Regions from separate parts of the Bradyrhizobium sp. CCGB20 genome, predicted to be linked through region 2. Evidence: predicted binding sites of a transcription regulator. Region 2 holds the regulator's gene; the other holds the start of a gene.

Region 1 (11,323 bases), 8.1 Mb from region 2:
CACCGACCGAGGCGGTCGGGGCCGAGCCATTCACAGGCGGAAATGCGGAACTGGTTGCGGCCTGTCCGGGCAGCGGCGCAGGGAAGCCCTGCGCGTAGGCGCCAGCGGCACCCATGGTGACCATGGCGGCAGTGATCGGAACCATCAAATGACGGATCATCAAGATAGTCTCTCCGGCAGGAGCTTACGGGGTTCGGCGCCTTCCTAATTGAAGCGCAACCAGCGTGCTGGCGATTCTACGATTCCCGCCGGCCCTTAACAACCCGCCGAATAGGGCAAGAGCGCGGCGCGCCGCCGCACCGATTTGGCAATATTTACCCCCGGAATGGCTGCTTTCGGTTAATAAATGCGGCGAATCGGACCTTTGAACGATGCCCTCCCACGATTTTCGTGCTCCCCGCCTGTTCGTCGACGCCCCCCTTGCCCAGGACACCAGGGTCCCGCTCGACCGCGACCAGAGCAATTATCTCGGCAATGTGCTGCGGCTTGCCGCCGGGGCCGAGGTTCTGGCGTTCAACGGCCGCGACGGCGAGTGGCAGGCCGCGATCGAAGGCCGCAAGCGGCCGGACGGCCTCGTCATCCTCCAGCAGACCCGGCCCCAGGACCGGCTGGCCGACCTCACTTACGTCTTCGCCCCGCTCAAGCATGCCCGGCTCGACTACATGGTGCAAAAGGCCATCGAGATGGGCGCCGCCACGCTTCAGCCGGTCCTCACCCGGTTCACCCAGGCCTCCCGGGTCAACACCGAGCGAATGCGCGCCAATGTCGTCGAAGCAGCCGAGCAGTGCGGCATTTTGAGCATCGCCGCGGTGGCCGAGCCGGTGCCGCTGGAGCGGTACCTCAGTCAGCGCCCTGCGGGCCGCCTGCTCATCTTCTGCGATGAGGCAGCGGAGGTCCAAAACCCCGTTCAAAGCCTGCAAGCTGCGCACGAGCCCGGCCAAGGTATCGACGTGCTGATCGGCCCCGAAGGCGGCTTTGCCGAGGAAGAGCGAGCGCTGTTGCTGCGGCAGCCGAAAATCCTGCGGCTGGCGCTCGGCCCCCGGATCATGCGGGCCGACACCGCCGCGGTGGCCGCTCTGGCGCTGGTGCAGGCGGTGCTGGGCGATTGGGGCGGCGGGACCAGCTGATCCCGGCATTGCCCAGCCATTAAGCGATTGATCCTTTGGAGGTCGAAACCGTTTCCGGGCCATGCTAAGGGCTGCGCCAATTCGCCTCCCCTTGCCCAAGCCCGGTTCCACCGGGACGATGGACCCCTGTGATGACCGCGACTGCCACCTCAAATGCTGCCGGCTCCGCCGCCTGGGCGGATACGCTGCTCTTGTCGTTCGCGCAGGCCGGCTATGTCAGGGCTGAGCCCGCGATCCTGCAGCCGGCCGAGCCGTTCCTGGACCTCTCCGGCGAGGACATCCGCAAGAGCCTGTACCTGACCACGGACCTGTCCGGCGAGGAACTCTGCCTGCGGCCCGACCTGACCATTCCCGTCGCCCGCGACTACCTCGCCTCCGGCCGCGCCGGCCAGCCGGCCGGGTTCAGCTATCTCGGTCCGGTGTTCCGCTACCGCAGCGGCCAGGCCAGTGAATTCCTCCAGGCCGGCATCGAATCGTTCGGCCGCCAGGACCGTGCCGCCGCAGATGCCGAGATGCTGGCGCTGGCGCTGGAGGCGACCAGCGCCTTCGGCGTCCGCGATGTCGAGATCCGCACCGGCGACGTCGCGCTGTTCAACGCCCTGCTCGACGCGCTCGACCTCTATCCGGTCTGGCGCCGCCGCCTGGTCAAGGATTTCAACCGCAAGATCAGCCTGGAAAAAGATCTGGAGAAGCTCGCGGCCGCGACCACCGCGACACGCAGCGAATACGAGGGCGTGCTGGCCGCGCTTGCCGGCTCCGACCGCAAGGCGGCGCTGGCCTTCGTCACCGATCTGATGTCGATCGCCGGCACCACCAATGTTGGCGGCCGTACCACTGCCGAGATCGCCGACCGTTTCCTCGAGCAGTCGACGCTGAAGGGCGGCGCGCTGCCGCGCGAGGCGATCGCCGTGCTGAAGCGCTTCCTGGGCATCGCGGGCAATCCCGACGATGCCATCGCCGAGCTGCGTGCGCTCACCACGGACGCGAAGCTCGATCTCACTGCCGCCGTCGACCAGTTGGAAAGCCGGGTCGGCTTCATGGCCGCGCGCGGCATCGACGTGAAGCAAACCCGCTTTTCGACCGCGTTCGGGCGCGGCCTCGACTACTACACCGGTTTCGAATTCGAGCTGCATCACAGGGGCAACGGCGCCGAGCCATTGGTCGCCGGCGGCCGCTATGACGGGCTGATGACCCAGCTCGGTTCAGCCGAGCCGATCCCCGCGGTCGGCTTCTCGGTCTGGGTGGACGCGCTGACCCGGATCGGCCGCAAGGTGGGAGCTTAAGCCATGAGCGCGCCATTCGTCCTGGCCGTTCCCTCCAAGGGCCGCCTTCAGGAAAACACCGAGGCGTTCTTCGCCCGCGCCGGGCTCAAGCTGTCGAAGGCCGGCGGCGCGCGCGACTATCGCGGCACGCTTGCGGGCCTCGACAATGTCGAGGTCGCGTACCTGTCGGCGAGCGAGATCGCTTCGCAACTGTCACGCGGCAATGCGCATCTCGGCGTTACCGGCGAAGACCTGGTGCGCGAGAACATCGCGGATGCCGACAAGCGCGTGTCCCTGATCGAGGGGCTCGGCTTCGGCTATGCCGACGTCGTCGTCGCGGTGCCGCAGGCGTGGATCGACGTCCGCACCATGGCCGACCTCGACGACGTCACCACCGGCTTCCGCGAGCAGCATCACATGCGGATGCGGGTCGCGACCAAGTTCATCAACCTCACCCGCGCCTTCTTCCAGAGCCACGGCATCACCGATTACCGCATCGTCGAGAGCGCGGGCGCGACCGAAGGCGCGCCGGCGGCCGGCAGCGCCGAGCTCATCGTCGACATCACCACGACCGGCGCGACGCTCGCCGCCAACGGATTGCGGGTGCTCGACGACGGCGTGATCCTGCGCAGCCAGGCCAATCTGGTCGCCTCAAGGGACGCCGACTGGTCGCCGCAGGCGCGGGAGACCGCCCGCGTCATCCTCGATCACATCGCAGCAAGGGCACGGGCGAACAAATACCGCGAGGTCCGGACCCGCTTCCGGCAATGCGACGCGGCCCTGCTCGGCGAAGCCCACAGCCGTTTCGGCGTCGAAGCCCCGTTCGGCGGACCGACCTCGTCGGGCATGCTGACGCTGCACTGCCCGCCGGGCCAGCTCTATGCGCTGGCGAGCTTCCTCCGCGAGCATGGCGCCGAGACCGTCTCGGTGGTTTCGCTCGACTACGTGTTCGACCGGGAGAACCCGCTGTTCGCCAAGCTCGAGGCGTTTCTGCGGCGGTGAGCCTCGGGTCCGTTCAGCGTAGCGACAGCAAACGGCAGCTACCATATGCTGCTCAGAACAATTGGACGCCTCTGGAACCTTGATCAATGACGCTGGGCTCTGACGTTTCCGGCATGACGACCACCGCGGCCAGCGCCGCCGCGAAGGGGTTGTCGATTGTCGTCCCCGTCTACAACGAGGCGGCGGGCCTCGCCGCCCTGCACCAGCGCATCTGCGATCTCGCAAGGACCTTGCAGGAGCGCTATCGCCTCGCTTGCGAGGTCGTCTATGTCGACGACGGCAGCGCAGACGCCACGCTGGCGATCGCCCGCTCGCTGCCGGCCGACGCGATCGACGTCCAGGTGGTCTCGCTGTCGCGCAATTTCGGCAAGGAAGCGGCGCTGATGGCCGGCCTCGACCATGCCCGGCTCGGCGCCGTGATGTTCATGGACGGCGACGGCCAGCATCCGCCGGCCCTGGTCGAGCAGCTCGTGCGGCACTGGATCGAGGACGGCTATGACGTCGTCTATACCGCCAAGGCCCATCGCGACAACGAGCCCTTCCTGCGCCGCGTCGCCGTGCACGGCTTCTATGCGCTGATCAATTGGGGCGCGCGCCAGAAGATCCCTGAAGACGCCGGCGACTTCCGCCTGCTGTCGCCGCGCGCGGTCGCAGCCCTCAGGCAGCTGCCGGAGCGCAACCGCTTCTTCAAGGGCCTCGCGAGCTGGATCGGCTTCCGCCAGATCCGCGTCGACTACGAACCCGCGCCGCGCACCCACGGCGTGACGACCTTCAGTGCCGCGCGTCTGCTCGGCCTGTCGATCGAAGGGGTGACCTCGTTCTCGGTCGCGCCGCTGCGCTTCGCCAGCCTGCTCGGCGTGATCCTCGCCGGCGGCGCCTTCCTGTTCGGCCTCTCGATCCTCTGGGAGGTCTGGACCACCGGCAAGCAGGTGCCCGGCTATCCCTCGCTCGTGATCGGCCTGATGACCATCGGCGGCGTGCAGCTCATCATGATCGGCATCGTCGGCGAATATATCGGCAAGATCCTGTCCGAGCTGAAGGCGCGCCCGATCTATTTCGTCGCCGAGCACAGCGAGAAGCATTTCGAGACCGACAAGGCCCAGGCCGCTTCAAGCCAGGACGCCTCGAAGAGGACGGCCGCCGAATGAGCGCGGCCGCGGGCCTGCGGCGGATCTGGCTCTGCGCCGACGACTACGGCATCAGCCCGGGCGTCAACCGCGCCATCCGCGACCTGATCGCGCGCGGCCGTCTCAATGCCACCTCGGTGATGATGGTGGGACCCGCGATCGAGCGCAGCGAGATCGAGGCGCTCCAGACGGCGGCGAAAGCCAGCCCGCGCTGCGCCATCGGCTTGCACGTGACATTGTCGGCGCCGTTCCGGCCGCTCACCATGCATTTCCGACCGCTCGACGGCGACATGTTCATGCCGTTCCCGAAACTGCTGCGCGCGGGCCTTGCGCGCCGGCTCGACCGCGAATTCTTTCGCAACGAGGTCAAGGCGCAGCTGGCGGCATTCGCGGAAGCGTTCGGGCGCGTGCCTGACTTCGTCGACGGCCACCAGCATGTGCAGCTCTATCCGCAGGTGCGCGACGGCTTTGTCGACGCGGTCGCCGAAGTCGCACCAAAAGCCTGGGTGCGCCAGGGCGGCCGCGACCTGCCGCTCCTGCAGCGGCTGGCCTCACCAAAAGCGATGGTGCTCGATATCCTCAGCGCACAGTTCCGCCGCCGCGCCGGCACGGCCGGCCTCAGCTTCAACCCCGGCTTCGCCGGCGCCTATGATTTTACGCGCGAGGCCGATTTCGGCGCGTTGATGCGGCAATTCCTGGAGGGCCTTCCCGATGGCGGCCTCGTGATGTGCCACCCCGGCTTCGTCGACGACATCCTGTCCGGCCTCGATCCGATGACCGACGTCCGCGAACGCGAGCACGCTTATCTGGCGGGCGATGCGTTTGCGCGCCTGCTGGCGGACAGCGGCGTCACGCTGGGGTGAAACCGGCGGAAAGCCGGCCCGGGAGGCAGCTTGTCGCATACCGAAATTTAATCCGGCCGCCACTGTTGGGGCCACAATGGAACCCTACATCCCGCTTGCGCTTGTTTTCGCGCGAGGGAGATTGACCATGACGCCGCAGGAACGCCAGCTCGTTGACGAGCTTTTCGACCGGCTTTCGAAACTGGAAAATGCACCGCGCGATCCCGACGCGATTGCCGCGATCTCCGATGGCCTGCGCAAGGCCCCCGGCGCAGTCTACGCGCTGGTGCAGACCACGCTGCTGCAGGACGAAGCGCTGAAGCGCGCCCATAACCGCATCCAGGAGCTGGAAGCGGCGCAAGCCCCCGAGCAGGCGCAGTCCGGCGGCTTCCTCGACACCATGCGCGATTCGCTGTTCGGCGGAGGCCCGTCGCGCGGCTCGGTTCCGAACGTGCCGCCGCGCGATGCGCGGCCGGTCTGGAACACCGGTCAGGCGATGCAGCAGACGCAACCGGGCTACCCGCCTTACGGACAGGCTTACGGCCAAGGTCAGGGCCAGGCCCCGGGCTATGGCGCCCCGCCGGTCGGCGGTGGCGGCGGCTCGTTCCTCGGCACGGCGGCGGCCGCCGCAGCCGGCGTCGTCGGCGGCTCGCTGCTGCTCTCCAGCATTCGCGGCATGATGGGCGGATCGCACCAGCAGGCCTTTGGCGACACCAACTCCCTGGGCGGCGATCGCAGCCCCTGGGGCGGTAGCGATCAGTCCGGCGGCTCGCTGGCGCGCGATGCCGGCCTCAACGACATCGGCTCGAGCCGCGACCGCGGCGACAGTTCACGCCAGGGCTTCGCCGACCAGGCGTCGAACGATCGGGACAACAACGACCAGAACTACGACGACAACAACGACGACGGCCATATGGACATGGCCGACGACAGCGATTTCGACGACGGAGACGACGGCGGCAGCGATTACGCGTGAGGCTGCCCGATAACGCCGCAAGCAAAAACGGCCGCCCCGAGGGCGGCCGTTTTCATTTTGAAACCCCAGAGCCTCACATCACCACGACCTTGGTGCCGACATTGACGCGGCCGTAGAGGTCGATGACGTCCTCGTTGCGCATGCGGATGCAGCCGGAGGAGACGTTGGTGCCGATGGTCCAGGGCTCGTTGGAGCCGTGGATGCGGTAGAGCGTCGAGCCCAGATACATCGCGCGCGCGCCGAGCGGATTTTCCGGGCCGCCTTCCATGTGCCGGGGCAGATCGGGCCGGCGCGCGATCATTTCCGCCGGCGGCGTCCAGTCCGGCCATTCGCGCTTGGCCGTGATCGACTTCACGCCGGACCAGGTGAAGCCGGGACGGCCGACGCCGATGCCGTAGCGCATCGCACGTCCGTTGCCCTCGACGAGATAGAGAAACTTGTTCGGGGTATCGACGACGATGGTCCCGGCAGTTTCCTTGCCGCTATAGTCAACAGACTGTTTCTCGAACCTCGGATCGAATGGACGCTGACGCGGGTCGACCGCTTCCTGCTGAACCGCGCCTTGCTGATATCCGCCTTGCATCTGCGGCTCGCCCATCGGCGGCAGGCGGCGCGGATCGTAATAGCCCGGCTGCTGCTGATAGACCGGCTGCTGCGGCGCGTAGGCCGGACCGCGACCGGGGCCGTCGCCGAACAGGAACTCGATGAAGCCGCCGCCCATGTTCGCGTTGGAGGCGACGCGCACCGGCGCCGTCGGCACCTGCGGCTGGTAAAGCACCGCTGGCGGATCGTTCGGCACGCTATTGTCGAAGGCGCTGGCGCTGCTCGCGCCGGCAATGAAGGTGCAAGCGCTGCCGAGCAGCGCGACAGACATTTTCTTGAACATCGACGTACTCTGTACTGTTTCGTCTAGATCACATGCGTCGTGGCGCGTTGATGGCTACGACCGCGACGTGGTCAATAAAGAGCAAAAGCCGTTTTGTTTGGTAAACGGAAACAGCGTTTGGATTCACCACGTCGTCAGCAGCGGGGCAATTTGGCGATCAGCGTTTATTTTCGATGAACGCCTCGCACCCATGGTTAATCGCTCGTTTTCACGCCGTCGCGCGCGGCCGCAGAACAGTTCCGGCTGTGAACTTCGTGTTAAATCGCTTCTGCCTACAAAGACGCGTGAATGAGGTGGGGGGAGTATCCTGATGGCTGTTCACCGCAAGCGTTTTCGTGTCGAGGATATCGCCGGTGGCGAGATGCCGATTCTTGATTTAACTGAAGAGGCAGGCCCGATGCATAGCGAGATCATGGCGGAGCTGCGTGCGATCCGCGCACAGATGGCGAAGGGCACTGCGCCCTTGTCCGGCAGCGCAGCCATGGCGGCGATCGACGCCTCCACTGCCCACGAGCTCTCCGAAGCTCGCACCATGCTCGACACCTACCGGGCGCAGATCGAGCAGTGCGAGAAGCTGAAGGTCGAGCTCGACCTCATCCACGACGCCATCGATCGCACCAAGCGCGAGATCGCGACGCTGCACGGCAAGAGCTTCGACGGCGGCGAGATGGCCAAGGTCAATGGCGAGCTCGGCGCGGTCGTCGGCGGCACCGAGCAGGCGACCCAGCAGATACTCGAAGCCGCCGAGTCGATCGACCAGGCGGCCAGCGCGATGTCCAAGGTGCAATCGGCCGACCAGCAGAAGCGACTGGCCGACGACATCCAGGAACGCGTCATCTCGATCTTCGAAGCCTGCAACTTCCAGGACCTGACTGGCCAGCGCATCAGCAAGGTCATGACCACGATGAAGTTCATCGAGCAGCATATCAATGCGATGATGGAGATCTGGGGCGGCGTCGACGCGATCAAGGCCCATGTGCCCGCGCCGGCCGACACCCGCAGCGAGGACGAGAAGCTGCTCAACGGCCCCAAGCTCGCCGGCGACGTCGGCCACGCCTCGCAGGACGACATCGACGCGCTGTTCGACTAAGCGAACGCGGGCATACGGAAAAACAAAACGCCGGCGAAAGCCGGCGTTTTTTGTTGTCTTGCTGAATGTGTCTCACGTCATTCCGGGGCGGTCCGCAGGACCGAACCCGGAATCTCGAGGTTCCGGTTTCACGCTTCGCGTGCCCCGGAACGACAGCAGGACATCACGCCCTCGGCGCGCAGCGGACGTAGACCATGTTGCCGTAGCGGGTGGCGGCGTCCTTGTCGATGAAGCGGGTGATCAGGACGCGGCCGTCGAAGGAGACGATCTCGCGGTCCTGCTCGCCGGGGGTGGGACCCGCCGGCCCGATATAGTTCTTGCCGCTGGGCGAGCCCTTCAGCCGCAGCTCCTGCGGCGTCGCCTGGTCGGCCAGATGCATGATCACGCCGCCGGAGGAACCGGCGGTGATCACGTAGGGGTTCTTGCATTGCGCCCTTGCCGCAGCTTCCGTGCGGGCGCGGTCGGCCGGGTTCTGGAACGAGGCGAGGCCCCAGCGGCCGACGATCTCGTCGGCGCGGATGGTCGCCGGCATTTCCGGACCGGTGCCGGGCTCGGCCTCGGGCGGCGGCGAAGACGACGAGAAGGACGGCAGGCTCATCCCGCCGCCGCAGGCGCCAAGCAGCAGCGCCAGGCAGGAGGCGGCCGCCAGATTGGCAACCGTGCGTGCGTGAGCTGAACTGATCATGACATTCCCCCGAGCAAACCGTCCCCCAAACGAGACCCCGACCGTATCCCTCCTGCAGCCAAGCGCAAAACCGCTGTCGGAGCAATGACGTCCTTTATACGCCAGCGCGACCAATAAGTTTCTGTAGACACAATCCTATATCCGCCTCACCAATCGCTTAACCACCATTGCTTGACAGGATCGCGGCCAAGCCATATTTCCGGGCGCACTATTAGCACTCGGAAAGCCCGATTGCTAAGCGCGCCGTTCGATCCTCGGCAAGAGGGTGGACGAAGCGCCGCCCCACCCACTTCCACTACCTCCGAAGCGAGCCTCCAAAGGGAAACGTCATGGCTAAATCCAAATTTCGTCCGCTGCATGACCGTGTCGTGGTCAAACGTATCGACGCCGAGGAAAAGACCAAGGGCGGCATCATCATTCCGGACACCGCCAAGGAAAAGCCGTCCCAGGGCGAGGTCGTCGCCGTCGGCCCCGGCGGCCGTGACGAGGCCGGCAAGCTGATCCCGATCGACCTCAAGATCGGCGACCGCGTGCTGTTCGGCAAGTGGTCGGGCACCGAGGTCAAGATCGACAACGAAGACCTCCTGATCATGAAGGAGTCGGACATCATGGGCGTAATGGCCTAAGGCCATCCGCCTGAACAGCCGCTGAATGTCATGCCCGGATCGCGCGATCCGGGCATTCCATCATTCCGCCGGGTTCGATTGCGGACCCCCGACATGATGCGACAGACGAGCGGCAGACACATCACGAAACACGAGGGATTGAAGAAATGGCTGCCAAAGACGTCAAGTTTTCCGGAGACGCGCGCGATCGCATGCTGCGCGGTGTCGACATTCTCGCCAACGCCGTCAAGGTGACGCTCGGTCCGAAGGGCCGCAACGTCGTCATCGAGAAGAGCTTCGGTGCGCCCCGCATCACCAAGGACGGCGTCACCGTCGCCAAGGAGATCGAGCTCGAGGACAAGTTCGAGAACATGGGCGCCCAGATGCTGCGTGAGGTCGCCTCCAAGACCAACGACCTCGCCGGCGACGGCACCACCACCGCGACCGTGCTGGCCCAGGCCATCGTGCGCGAAGGCGCCAAGGCGGTCGCCGCCGGCATGAACCCGATGGACCTCAAGCGCGGCATCGACAGCGCGGTTGCGGCCGTCATCAAGGACATCGAGAAGCGCGCCAAGCCGGTCGCTGCCTCCTCCGAGGTCGCCCAGGTCGGCACCATCTCGGCCAACGGCGATGCCGCCATCGGCAAGATGATCGCCCAGGCGATGCAGAAGGTCGGCAACGAGGGCGTCATCACCGTCGAGGAGAACAAGTCGCTCGACACCGAGGTCGACATCGTCGAGGGCATGAAGTTCGACCGCGGCTATCTGTCGCCCTACTTCGTCACCAACGCCGAGAAGATGACCGCCGAGCTCGAGGACGCCTACATCCTCCTGCACGAGAAGAAGCTGTCGGGCCTGCAGGCCATGCTGCCGGTGCTGGAAGCCGTGGTGCAGTCGGGCAAGCCGCTCGTCATCGTCGCCGAGGACGTCGAGGGCGAGGCGCTGGCCACCCTGGTCGTCAACCGCCTCCGTGGCGGCCTGAAGGTCGCCGCCGTCAAGGCGCCGGGCTTCGGCGACCGCCGCAAGGCCATGCTGGAGGACCTCGCGATCCTCACCGGCGGCCAGCTCATCTCCGAAGACCTCGGCATGAAGCTCGAGAACGTCACGGTGAAGATGCTCGGTCGCGCCGGCAAGGTCGTGATCGACAAGGAGAACACCACGATCGTCAAGGGCGCCGGCAAGAAGCCGGAGATCGAGGCCCGCGTCGGCCAGATCAAAGCCCAGATCGAGGAGACCACCTCGGACTACGACCGTGAGAAGCTCCAGGAGCGTCTCGCCAAGCTCGCGGGCGGCGTCGCGGTGATCCGCGTCGGCGGCGCGACCGAGATCGAGGTCAAGGAGAAGAAGGACCGCGTCGAGGACGCGCTCAACGCCACCCGCGCCGCGGTGCAGGAAGGCATCGTCCCCGGCGGCGGCGTCGCGCTGCTGCGCGCCAAGAAGGCGGTGGGCCGCCTTACCAACGCCAATGCCGACGTCCAGGCCGGCATCAACATCGTGCTGAAGGCGCTGGAAGCCCCGATCCGCCAGATCTCCGAGAACGCGGGTGTGGAAGGCTCGATCGTCGTCGGCAAGATCCTGGAGAACAAGTCCGAGACCTTCGGCTTCGACGCCCAGAACGAGGACTATGTCGACATGGTCGAGAAGGGCATCATCGATCCCGCCAAGGTGGTGCGCACCGCGCTCCAGGACGCCTCCTCCGTCGCCGGCCTGCTGGTGACCACG
Region 2 (11,323 bases):
TTGATGACGTCGATGCCGACGAACAGCAGGCCACGCTCGCGCAGCGCCGGTCCGACGGTCGCGCAGATCTCGCGCTCGCGTGGCGTGAGCTCGGTCTCCTGCGCGGCGCCGCCGCGGACCATGTTGGAACGGAGGTCGTCGGCGGCCGGCACGCGGTTCACCGCGCCGGCGAATTCGCCGTTGACGAGGATGATGCGCTTGTCGCCGTGCTTCACCTCGGGGATGAACTGCTGGATCACCCACGGCTCCTTGAAGGTCACCGAGAACATGTCGAACAGCGAGCCGAAATTCATGTCCTGCGGCATCACGCGGAACACCGCTGCGCCGCCATGACCGTGCAGCGGCTTCATGACGACGGCGCCATGCTTGTCGCGAAAGGCGTTGATCTCATCGAGGTCGCGCGAGATCAGGGTCGGGGGCATCAGCTGCGGAAAGTTCATCACGAACAGTTTTTCCGGCGCGTTGCGCACCGAGGCGGGATCGTTGACGACGAGCGTCTTCGGATGGATGCGCTCCAGGAAGTGCGTCGAGGTGATGTAGGCGAGGTCGAATGGCGGATCCTGGCGGAGCAGCACCACGTCGAAGCCGTTGAGCGCTTCGCGTTTGGGCTCGCCCAGGGTGAAGTGATTGCCGGGCTCGTCGCGCACGGTCAGGAGCTGGACCGGTGCGACGATCTCCTCGCCGACCATCGAGAGCTTGTCGGGCGTGTAATAGGACAGGCCGTGGCCGCGCTTCTGCGCCTCCAGGAGCAGCGCGAAGGTGGAATCGCCCTTGATGTTGATGCGGGCGATGGGGTCCATCTGGACGGCGACGTTCAGTTTCATGGTCTGCCTTTCAGGTCGAGGCGTCGAATGCCGCCAACACATGGCGCGGAAGTCGCTTCGGCGCAATCAGCATGGCGTCGAATCGCAGTTCGAATTCGGCATGCTCGGGATGCGCAACGAGCCAGCCTTGCGCAGCGTCGATGATGCGCTGCTGCTGGCGCGGCGTCACGGCGAAGGCGGCATCATCCAGCGTCGCGCGGGCCTTGACCTCGACGAAGGCGATCAGATTGCGGCGGCGCGCCACGATATCGATCTCGCCATGCGGGGTGCGGTAGCGCTTTGCGAGGATGCGGTAGCCTTTTGCCATCAGATAGGCGGCGGCGCGGCTCTCGGCCGAAATGCCGGTGTGGAACGCGGCGATGCGTTCGGGCGAGGCGACTTTCGGTTCCGCCGGGCCGTCAGTCTTCGCCATTGCCGCCCCGCAGGTCCTTTGCGAGCTCGAGCGCGCGGGCATAGACCTCGCGGCGCGGCCGGCCCGAGAGTGCGACCGCATGCACGACGGCATCCTTGACGCTGTGCGCGGCGAGCTGCTCGCGCAGGAGACCGTCGAGCGCAGCCGGCGTCAGCACCTCGGCGTCCGCCGCGGGCGGCGCGATCACCAGCACGAATTCGCCGCGCGTCTCCAGCGTGGCAGCGTCGCGCGCCAGCTCATGCAGCGGCGCGCGCGAAATCTCCTCGTGCAGTTTCGTCAATTCGCGGCAGATCGCAGCCTCGCGCGTCCCCATGATCTCGGCGAGCTCGGCCAGCGTATCCTGCACGCGGTTGCCGGAGTCGAACATCACCAGCGTCGCGTCGATGCGGGCGAGCTCGGTGAGACGCGACCTGCGCGCAGCGGATTTAGCCGGCAGAAAGCCCTCGAAAAAGAAGCGGTCGGTCGGCAATGCGGCGACCGACAGTGCCGCCAGCACCGAGGACGGGCCGGGCAGCGCGTAGACCGCATGGCCCGCGGCGCAGACCTCGCGCACCAGCTTGAAGCCGGGGTCGGAGATCAGCGGCGTGCCGGCATCCGACACCAGCGCGACCGAGCCGCCTGCCGCAAGCGCCTCCAGGATTTTTGGACGCGCCGCTTCCGCGTTGTGCTCGTGATATTGTTTGAGCTGCGCCGCGATGGCGTAGCGCTCGGTCAGGCGCCGTGTGATGCGGGTGTCCTCGCAGGCGATGATGTCGACGCCGGCGAGCGTCTGAAGCGCGCGCAGCGTGATGTCGCCGAGATTGCCGATGGGGGTCGCGACCAGATAGAGCCCCGGCGCCGCCTTCGGCGCCGTCAGCCGATGGGCGTCGATGGAGAAACCGCGCGAGGCGGGATCCGTAGTTTCAGGTGTATTTATCGGGGTCGGCTTTGCGCGCATAATGAGACGAACTTAGGCATGATCCCCGGGGCTGGGAACCGGTCCTGCGAAAAAGATCGCGCCTGGGTGAGGGGCGTGGAGGACTGGAATGTGATCCATCCGGCATCACATTGCAGAGGGAATGAAGAGTCAGCGCCAAATTCGCGGCGGAAACGCCGCCTTGATGCTGGGTGACGGACGGTGGACAGCTAGCCGGACTTGAGGGGCGGTCGCGTTAAGCGGGCATTATCCTTTTGTTTTAGTTAACTATTTGCCGACAATATGCCTGAATCCGCGGGTTCTGTTGCGGAAAAATTGTGTGACCTGCTGAAGACGGCCGGTCAGAAGAAGAGCTGACATGCTGGGCCCGCGCAATTCCCCGTCTCCCTCACAAGAGGAGTCTCCCGTTCACGGGCCCCTGATATCAGGGGCGACCCGGCGAAGCGCGCTCGGCCTGTTGCTCGGTGCGCCCTTGCTGTCGGCCTGCGCCGGCGTGCAGCAGAGCCTCAGCCAGTTTTCCAACCCGTTCAGCAGTTCCTCACCGCCACCGGCTCAGCCGGCGGGCCCGCCGCAACAGGCCACGACCGCCGGCAGCGGCGGGGTGAAGGTTGCCGTGATCCTGCCGCTCTCGGCGGCCGGCAATGCCGGCCTCGCCGCGCAGTCGATGCGCAACGCCGCCGAGATGGCGCTGGCCGAGTTCCAGAATCCCAACATCCAGCTCCTGATCAAGGACGACAACGGCAGCCCGCAAGGTGCGCAACAGGGCGCGCAGCAGGCGGTCGACGAAGGTGCCGAGATCATCCTGGGGCCGCTGTTCGCGCAATCGGTGCCGGCGGTGGCGCAGGTCGCCCGCACGCGCGGCATCTCGGTGATCGCGTTCTCGACCGATTCCAGCATTGCCGGCCGCGGCGTCTATCTGCTGAGCTTCCTGCCGGAATCCGACGTCAACCGCATCGTCGAATATTCCGCCAGCATCGGAAAGCGCTCCGTCGCCGTGCTCGTGCCCGACAATGCCTATGGCAATGTGGTCGAGGCCGCGGTGAAGGCGGCGGTGCCGCGCCGCGGCGGCCGCATCGTCGCGTTCGAGAAATACGGTGCCGATCGCGCCACGCCGGCGCGGACCGTGGCGCAGCAGCTCGGCAGCGCGGATGCGCTGTTCATTGCCGATGACGGCGATGCCGTGGTTGCGGTCGCCGATGCGATGACTGCGGCGGGCGCAAATTTGCGCAACATCCAGCTGCTGGGCACCGGCCTGTGGGACAGTCCGCGCGTCTATGCGAGCCAGAACCTGCAAGGCGGTCTCTACGCCGCGCCGGACCCGGCCGGCTTCCGCGCCTTCTCCGGCCGCTACCGCACCAAATACGGCGCAGAGCCGATCCGCACCGCGACGCTGGCCTATGACGCGGTCGCGCTCGTTGCGGCGCTCGCGCGCACGCAGGGCACCACGCGCTTTTCGCCCGACGTGCTTACCAATCCTTCGGGCTTTGCCGGCATCGACGGCCTGTTCCGCTTCCGCGCGGACGGCACCAACGAGCGCGGGCTCGCGGTGATGAAGGTGACGACCGGCGGCGGTGTTGCGGTCGCGGGCTCGCCGAAGAGTTTTGGGGCTTAACACGCTGCCGTAGGGTGGGTTAGCGAAGCGTAACCCACCAACTGCGTTCCGCGTACGCGGAAGCATGGTGGGTTACGCCTTCGGCTAACCCACCCTACGAGACCTCGCTACGCCGCGAGATCCGCGACCACGGCGTCGAGCACCGGGAATCCGCTGCTCGTCACGCGCAGGCGACCTGTCGCATCGACGGTGATCGCGCCTTCCTCGCGCAGCAGCGCGATGCGGCCGGGATCGAGCGGGCGGCCCGAGAGCGCCTTGTAGCGTTCGGGGTCGATGCCCTCGGCGAGCCGCAATCCCATCAGCAAGAATTCGTCGGCGCGCTCTTCGCTGTTGAGAAGATCGTCGGTGACGACGCCATGGCCGTTGGTCTCGACCCGCATCAGCCAGGCTTCGGGGCGCTTTTCGGTGGCGGTGGCATGGCGCACGCCGTCGATGTCGAGGCGGCCATGCGCGCCGGGGCCGATGCCGGCATATTCGTCGCCGCGCCAGTAGACCAGATTGTGCCGGCACTCGGCGCCGCGCCGCGCGTGATTTGAAATCTCGTAGGCAGGCAGGCCGAGCTTGTCACAGGTCTCCTGCGTGACGTCGTAGAGCGCGCGCGCGACGGCTTCGTCCGGCGTCTTCAATTTGCCGGCCTGGTGCAGGCCGAAGAACGGCGTGCCTTCCTCGATCGTCAGTTGATAGAGCGACAGATGCTCGGCGGCTTCGTCGATCGCGAGACGCAACTCGTCGGCCCACATCGCCGGCGTCTGGTCGGGACGGGCATAAATCAGGTCGAACGAATAACGGTCGAATGAGCGGCGCGCGATGGCGACGGCGTCGAGCGCCTCGCGCGCACTGTGCATGCGGCCGAGCGCCTTCAGCGAGGCATCGTCGAGGGCCTGCACGCCGAGCGAGACGCGATTGACGCCGGCGGCGCGATAGCCGGCAAAGCGCGTGGCCTCGACACTGGTCGGGTTCGCCTCCAGCGTCACTTCGACATCGCCCGCGACGGTCCAGTGCTTGCCGATGGCATCGAGCACCGCGCCGACGGTTGCGGGCTGCATCAATGACGGCGTGCCGCCACCGAGGAAGATCGATGTGACCTCGCGGCCGGGCGAACGCTGCGCGGTCGTTGCGATCTCGCGGGCGAAGGCGGAGGCAAAGCGCGCCTCGTCGATCGCGGCGTGGCGGACATGGCTGTTGAAGTCGCAATAGGGGCACTTCGACAGGCAGAACGGCCAGTGCACGTAGACGCCAAAGGCTTCCTTAGCGCGGCTCAAGGCAGATCTCCGCCAGTTTCACGAAGGCGCGGGCGCGGTGCGACAGGGCGAGGCCGAGCGGCGGCAGGCCGTGCTTCTCGATGCTGGTCATCTCGCCGAAGGTGCGGTTGTGACCGTCGGGCAGGAACATCGGATCATAACCGAAGCCGGCGGTGCCGCGCGGCGGCCAGACCAAAGTGCCGTCGACGCGTGCCTCGACCTCCTCGAGATGATCGTCGGGCCAGGCGACGCAGAGCGCGGAGACGAAATGCGCGGTGCGCTTCTCCGGCGCGGTCGCGCCGCGCTCCTGCAACAGACGCTCGATCTGCGCCATTGCCGCGGCAAAATCCTTGTTCGGACCGGCCCAGCGCGCGCTGTAGATGCCGGGCGCGCCGTCGAGCGCGTCGACCACGATGCCGGAATCATCGGCGAAAGACGGGAGCCTGGTCGCCTGCGCCGCCGCGATCGCCTTGATCGCGGCGTTGCTGCGGAAATCGTTGCCGGTCTCTTCGGGCTCGGGGAGGCCGAGCTCACCGGCCGACACCGCCTCGATGCCGTAGGGCGCGAGCAGCTCCTTCATCTCGGCGAGCTTGCCGGGATTGTGGGTCGCGATGACGAGCTTTCCGGTGATTCGGCGGTGCATGGGCCTATTGACTACGCGACAGCCAGTTTCTGCAAGTCCACGAGACGCGCGACGCCCTTGCGCGCCAGCGCCATCAGCGCCAGGAACTCGTCCTGCGTGAACGGCTCGCGTTCCGCGGTGCCCTGCACCTCAATGATGCGGCCATCGCCCGTCATGACGAAATTGGCGTCGGTCTGGGCTTCCGAATCCTCGGCGTAGTCGAGGTCGAGCACGGGCGTGCCGTTGTAGATGCCGCAGGAGATCGCGGCGACGTTGTCGCGCATCACGTTGGCCTTGATCATGTTGCGCGCCTTCATCCAGTTGATGCAATCGGCGAGCGCGACCCAGGCGCCGGTGATCGAAGCGGTACGCGTGCCGCCGTCGGCCTGGAGCACGTCGCAATCGACCGTGATCTGGCGCTCACCGAGCGCTTCGAGATCGACGATGGTGCGAAGCGAGCGGCCGATCAGGCGCTGGATCTCGACGGTGCGGCCGCTTTGCTTGCCGGCGGAGGCCTCGCGGCGGGTGCGTTCGGAGGTCGCGCGCGGCAGCATGCCGTATTCGGCGGTGACCCAGCCGCGGCCCTGGCCCTTCAGCCACGGCGGCAGGCGGTCTTCCAGCGTGGCGGTGACCAGCACATGGGTGTCGCCGAACTTCACGAGGCAGGAGCCTTCCGCATATTTGACCACGCCGCGCTCCAGCGTCACGGGGCGCAATTCGTCGGGCGCACGGCGGCTTGGCCGCATGGGAAATCCTCCAAAACTCTCGGAAAAGGGCTGTTCGCGGTGCTTGTAGGTGGGGTGAGTCGGGAGGACAAGGCTTTTTCGCCCCCGGTTTTCCACCCCGCAAACGCCACGCTTGTCAGAACGGCCCGGGATGGACAAATTATGAGCGTCTGACAGGAGTTACCGTCTGTGGCCCATCACGATCCGATCCATCTGATCGCGCCGCGCGCAGGCCTCGCCCAGCTCAACGAGCGTTCCCGCGACATCTTTCGTCAAATTGTCGAAAGCTATCTCGCGACCGGCGAGCCGGTCGGCTCGCGCAACATCGCGCGCCTGATCGCCATGCCGCTGTCGCCGGCCTCGGTCCGCAATGTGATGGCCGATCTGGAACAGCTCGGCCTGATCTATGCCCCGCACACCTCCGCAGGCCGGCTGCCGACGGAACTCGGCCTGCGCTTCTTCGTCGATGCCCTGATGCAGGTCGGCGACCTCAACGAGGCCGAGCGGCAGTCGATCCAGAGCCAGCTTGCCACCGTCGGCCACGCGCAATCGGTCGAGGCGGCGCTGGATCAGGCGTTGACGCGGCTGTCGGGGCTCACCCGCGCAGCAGCGGTCGTGCTGACGCCGAAATCCAATGCGCGGCTGAAGCACATCGAATTCGTCCGCCTGGAACCGGAAAAGGCGCTGGTGATCCTGGTCGGCGAGGACGGCCAGGTCGAAAACCGCGTGCTGGCGCTGCCGCCCGGGGTTCCCTCCTCCGCGCTCACCGAAGCCGGTAATTTCCTCAATGCGCGGATCCGCGGCCGCACGCTGGCCGAGGCGCGGCTCGAGCTCGAAACCGCGCTCGGCGAAGCCCGTGCCGAGCTCGACCAGCTGACGCAGAAGGTGATTTCGGCCGGTATCGCGAGCTGGTCCGGCGGCGAGAACGAAGACCGCCAGCTCATCGTTCGCGGCCACGCCAATCTGCTCGAGGATCTGCACGCGCTGGAGGATCTGGAACGGGTTCGCCTGCTGTTCGACGATCTCGAGACCAAGCGCGGCGTCATCGACCTTCTGGGACGCGCCGAGACCGCCGAGGGCGTGCGGATCTTCATCGGCAGCGAGAACAAGCTGTTTTCGCTGTCCGGCTCCTCCACGATCATCTCACCCTATCGGGATGCCGCCGGCCATATCGTTGGCGTTTTGGGCGTGATCGGGCCGACCCGGCTGAATTATGCCCGCGTGATCCCGACCGTGGACTACGCCGCCCGCATCGTCAGCCGCCTTTTGGGGGGCTGACCGGCGTTTCCTCCGATCACGGGCGCTTGATTTTCGCAAGCTTAGGCACGATATCCGGGCCAACAATCCCTTGAGATGAGTTTGAGAAGAGAGCCGATGACCGATCGAGACCGGCAGCCCGACGACACGACCCCGCCGACCGGGGAGCCCGTGGTGTCAAAGCCCTACATCATGCCCGACGATCCCGAGCCGGGCTCGGTCGAGCTGTTGCAGAAGGAAGCCGCCGAGGCGCGCGACCGCATGCTGCGGACGCTGGCCGAAATGGAGAATCTGCGCAAGCGCACCGCCAAGGAGGTCGCCGACTCCAAGCTCTACGGCGTCACCGGCTTTGCCCGCGACGTGCTCGACATCGCCGACAACCTCCAGCGCGCGCTCGATGCCGTTCCGGCCGAAGCCCGTGCCGCGGCCGATCCCGGCCTGACTTCGCTGATCGAGGGCGTGGAGCTCACCGAGCGCTCGCTGCTCAACGCGCTGGAAAAGCACGGCGTGAAGAAGTTCGATCCGCAGGGCCAGAAGTTCGACCCGAACTTCCAGCAGGCGATGTACGAGGTGCCGGATGCGTCGGTGCCTGCGGGCACCGTCGTGCAGGTCATGCAGGCCGGCTACACCATCGGCGAGCGCGTGCTGCGCCCGGCCCTGGTCGGTGTCGCCAAGGGTGGCGCGAAGGCCGCGGCCGCCGCCAACAGCAACGAGTCGAACTGATCCTCATGGTGAGGAGGCGCGTCAGCGCCGTCTCGAACCATGCAGGCCCGGCTGTACCAGCTCGGCCTTCATCCTTCGAGACGCGCGCGAAGAAGCGCGCTCCTCAGGATGAGGATTTGGCAGAGGTGTGCGCCGTCTACGCGCTCACCGCGATGTCACCCGACTGAATCCGCTTCACGCCGGCCTTGGCCATATCGGCCCAGGCCTTCGCCAGTGAGCCCTGTGTGTCGATGCCGCGGCAGGCGTCCTCCACCACATAGACCTCGAAGCCCGCCTTGCGTGCGTCGAGCGCGGTCCAGGCGACGCAGAAATCCGTTGCCAATCCCGCAACGAAGACGCGCTTGATCTTGCGGCCCTTCAGGTAACCGGCGAGGCCCGTCGAAGTCTTGCCGTCGGCTTCGAGGAAGGCCGAATAGCTGTCGACGTCCTTGTGAAAGCCCTTGCGGATGATGAGCTCGGCATGCGGGATCGCAAGGTCCTTCGACAGCGCGGCGCCGTCGGTGCCCTGCACGCAATGGTCGGGCCACAGCACCTGCTTGCCGTAAGGCAGATCGACGGTCTCGAACGGCTTCTTGCCGGAATGCACCGAAGCAAACGAGACGTGACCCGGCGTGTGCCAGTCCTGCGTCATCACCACGTTCGCGAACGCTTTCGAGATCTTGTTGATGACGGGCACCACCTGCTCGCCTTCCTTCACGGCCAGGCTGCCGCCGGGCAGGAAGCAGTTCTGCACGTCGATCACGAGCAGCGCGGATGCATCGTCCGGCTTGATCGATGCGGCTGCAAAGAGCGCGGTTGGAGCGAGGGTTGCGAGCGCCGTCGTCCCAAGCGCCGTCAAAATCTGTCGCCGATCCAGCATCGTTCGCCTCCCCTTGTGAGCCAATGGAGACGAAGCCTAGTTCCGCGCGCGAGCGAACAGAAGCCCGAAAATGCAGCCAGGTTTGGTGAGTGCTTGGGCTCTCTTGGTCGTCCCAGCTTCGCCGGGACGACGCCGACTATGCCTACCCCTTCGGCTGGATGCCGTCGCGCACGGCGCGGAAGCGGGTGAAGGCGGCCGACCACTGGTCGCGCGGGGCGCTGGCGATGATGCGCAGCGAGGTGCCGCCGCTCGAGAAGCGGATCCACTGCACCACGGTCACCGGGGTCTTGTCCTTGCCGCTGACGCCGTCGATCCGGGTCTCGAAGCCCTGCTGGCCGTTGATGCGGATCGGCTCCGACATGGTGACGCGGGACTCGCGCACGCCGGGGATCTGCAGCGCGGCCTCCTGGGCGAAGCGGGCGCGGTCGTCGGCCTGCTGCGGGGTGGCGCCGATCAGGCCGAGGATCATGAACGGCTTCGATTCATAGCCCGAGCTCTCGTTGCCGTCGGCCAGGATGATGCTGGCGCCCGGCGCCAGGGTGCGGATGTCCTTGAAGTCGGCGAGATCGGTGATCTTGAACGGCATCAGTCCGATCTGCTCTTCGGCCGAGACCTGCTTGCGGGTGGTGGCGCTGGCAAACATCTGCCGCACCGCCTCGTCGGTGTAGATCCTGGTCGCGTTCTCCGGGATCTGCACGGCGACATAGCCGGAGAAGCCGGCGCCCGGCACGATCATCGAATAGCGCTTCACCGGGGTATCGCCGGCCTTGCCGCTTTCCGTGGTGTAATAGGCCAGACCCGCGGGGGTCTCGATCTTGTCCTGCTTGACGCCGGCGGTGCCGGCGGGATTGGAATTGAAGGCGCTCACGACCTCGCCATAGGCCGCCGGCGGCAGCTCGGTGATCAGCACCTTGACGCTGCCGTCCTCGCTCTCGAAGCCCGGAAAGGTCTTGGCCGTGCTCAGCCCGACCAGCGGCACCATGCCGAGGCGCAAGCCGGGCGGGAAAACGGCGTCGGCGGCAAGCGCCGGAAACGCTGTTGCGGCGAGGAGGGCGAGCGCGGCGAGGGGGCGGATCAGCTTCATGGGCACTCTGATTGGTTCACATTGAGGCCGTTCGATGGTCGGCCATCGGGCCGCTTTGTCGCGCGAAGCCGCCCCAAAGGCGGCTATCCGGCCGCCCGCCTTTTAGCGGGTTTGGCCTTCCGGCAACAGGGCGGGACGGACCGCCGTGGCGGGGCCGGCGACAACCGAACCTGTTAATAATTCCTCACCCGCAAGGGCGGTTGAGCCCGGATATGATCTTCCAAAACCCAATGTTTTCACGGCCGAAACTTGCGTTCGGTCCTTGCAGCCCCCTCCCCCCCTCCTATATGACCCCCAATCATCGCAATATCGCGGATGTTTGATCTTAGGGGGTTTGGATCGGGTGCCTTCTGGGCCCAACCAACCTGCCGCAAAAACAAGGATATCAGGACCATGGGAAAGGTCATTGGGATCGACCTCGGCACCACGAATTCGTGCGTCGCCGTGATGGATGGCAAGAACGCCAAAGTCATCGAGAATTCCGAAGGCATGCGCACGACGCCTTCGATCGTCGCCGTGACGGACGACGGTGAGCGCCTCGTCGGCCAGCCGGCCAAGCGCCAGGCCGTCACCAATCCCGAGCGCACCTTCTTCGCAGTGAAGCGCCTCATCGGCCGCCGCTACGACGACCCGATGGTCGAGAAGGACAAGAAGCTCGTTCCGTACAAGATCGTGAAGGCTTCCAACGGCGACGCCTGGGTCGAGGCCGACGGCCAGACCTACTCGCCCTCGCAGGTGTCTGCGTTCATCTTGCAGAAGATGAAGGAGACCGCGGAAGCCCATCTCGGCCAGAAGGTCGACCAGGCCGTCATCACCGTTCCCGCCTACTTCAACGACGCCCAGCGCCAGGCGACCAAGGACGCCGGCAAGATCGCGGGCCTTGAAGTGCTGCGCATCATCAACGAGCCGACCGCGGCCGCGCTCGCCTATGGTCTGGACAAGACCAAGACCGGCACGATCGCCGTGTACGATCTCGGCGGCGGCACGTTCGATATCTCCATTCTCGAAATCGGCGACGGCGTGTTCGAGGTGAAGTCGACCAACGGCG

The links. Region 2 encodes HrcA, which represses chaperone genes, less so after heat shock. Its sites were predicted from a motif close to GTTAGCACTCNCNNNNNGNGAGTGCTAAC; they were not measured.
Region 1: groES (co-chaperone GroES) is a predicted target of HrcA. The motif match lies at 9,208-9,236, and genes of this name have one in related genera.

What each region holds. Positions count from the first base shown of each region.
Region 1 covers NZ_JANADN010000001.1:8,363,043-8,374,365, forward strand. The annotation lists gene NLM15_RS39395 (hypothetical protein) at 1-160, opposite strand, end outside; gene NLM15_RS39400 (16S rRNA (uracil(1498)-N(3))-methyltransferase) at 372-1,127, shown strand; gene NLM15_RS39405 (ATP phosphoribosyltransferase regulatory subunit) at 1,259-2,410, shown strand; gene hisG (ATP phosphoribosyltransferase) at 2,414-3,391, shown strand; gene NLM15_RS39415 (glycosyltransferase family 2 protein) at 3,478-4,539, shown strand; gene NLM15_RS39420 (ChbG/HpnK family deacetylase) at 4,536-5,381, shown strand; gene NLM15_RS39425 (DUF2076 domain-containing protein) at 5,509-6,336, shown strand; gene NLM15_RS39430 (L,D-transpeptidase) at 6,410-7,222, opposite strand; gene NLM15_RS39435 (protein phosphatase CheZ) at 7,533-8,312, shown strand; gene NLM15_RS39440 (hypothetical protein) at 8,476-8,997, opposite strand; gene groES (co-chaperone GroES) at 9,327-9,623, shown strand; gene groL (chaperonin GroEL) at 9,770-11,323, shown strand, end outside.
Region 2 covers NZ_JANADN010000001.1:218,820-230,142, reverse strand. The annotation lists gene gshB (glutathione synthase) at 1-824, opposite strand, end outside; gene NLM15_RS01000 (YraN family protein) at 835-1,236, opposite strand; gene rsmI (16S rRNA (cytidine(1402)-2'-O)-methyltransferase) at 1,223-2,173, opposite strand; gene NLM15_RS00990 (penicillin-binding protein activator) at 2,511-3,764, shown strand; gene hemW (radical SAM family heme chaperone HemW) at 3,872-5,026, opposite strand; gene rdgB (RdgB/HAM1 family non-canonical purine NTP pyrophosphatase) at 5,013-5,648, opposite strand; gene rph (ribonuclease PH) at 5,660-6,373, opposite strand; gene hrcA (heat-inducible transcriptional repressor HrcA) at 6,542-7,630, shown strand; gene grpE (nucleotide exchange factor GrpE) at 7,727-8,332, shown strand; gene pncA (bifunctional nicotinamidase/pyrazinamidase) at 8,469-9,191, opposite strand; gene NLM15_RS00955 (hypothetical protein) at 9,334-10,275, opposite strand; gene dnaK (molecular chaperone DnaK) at 10,669-11,323, shown strand, end outside.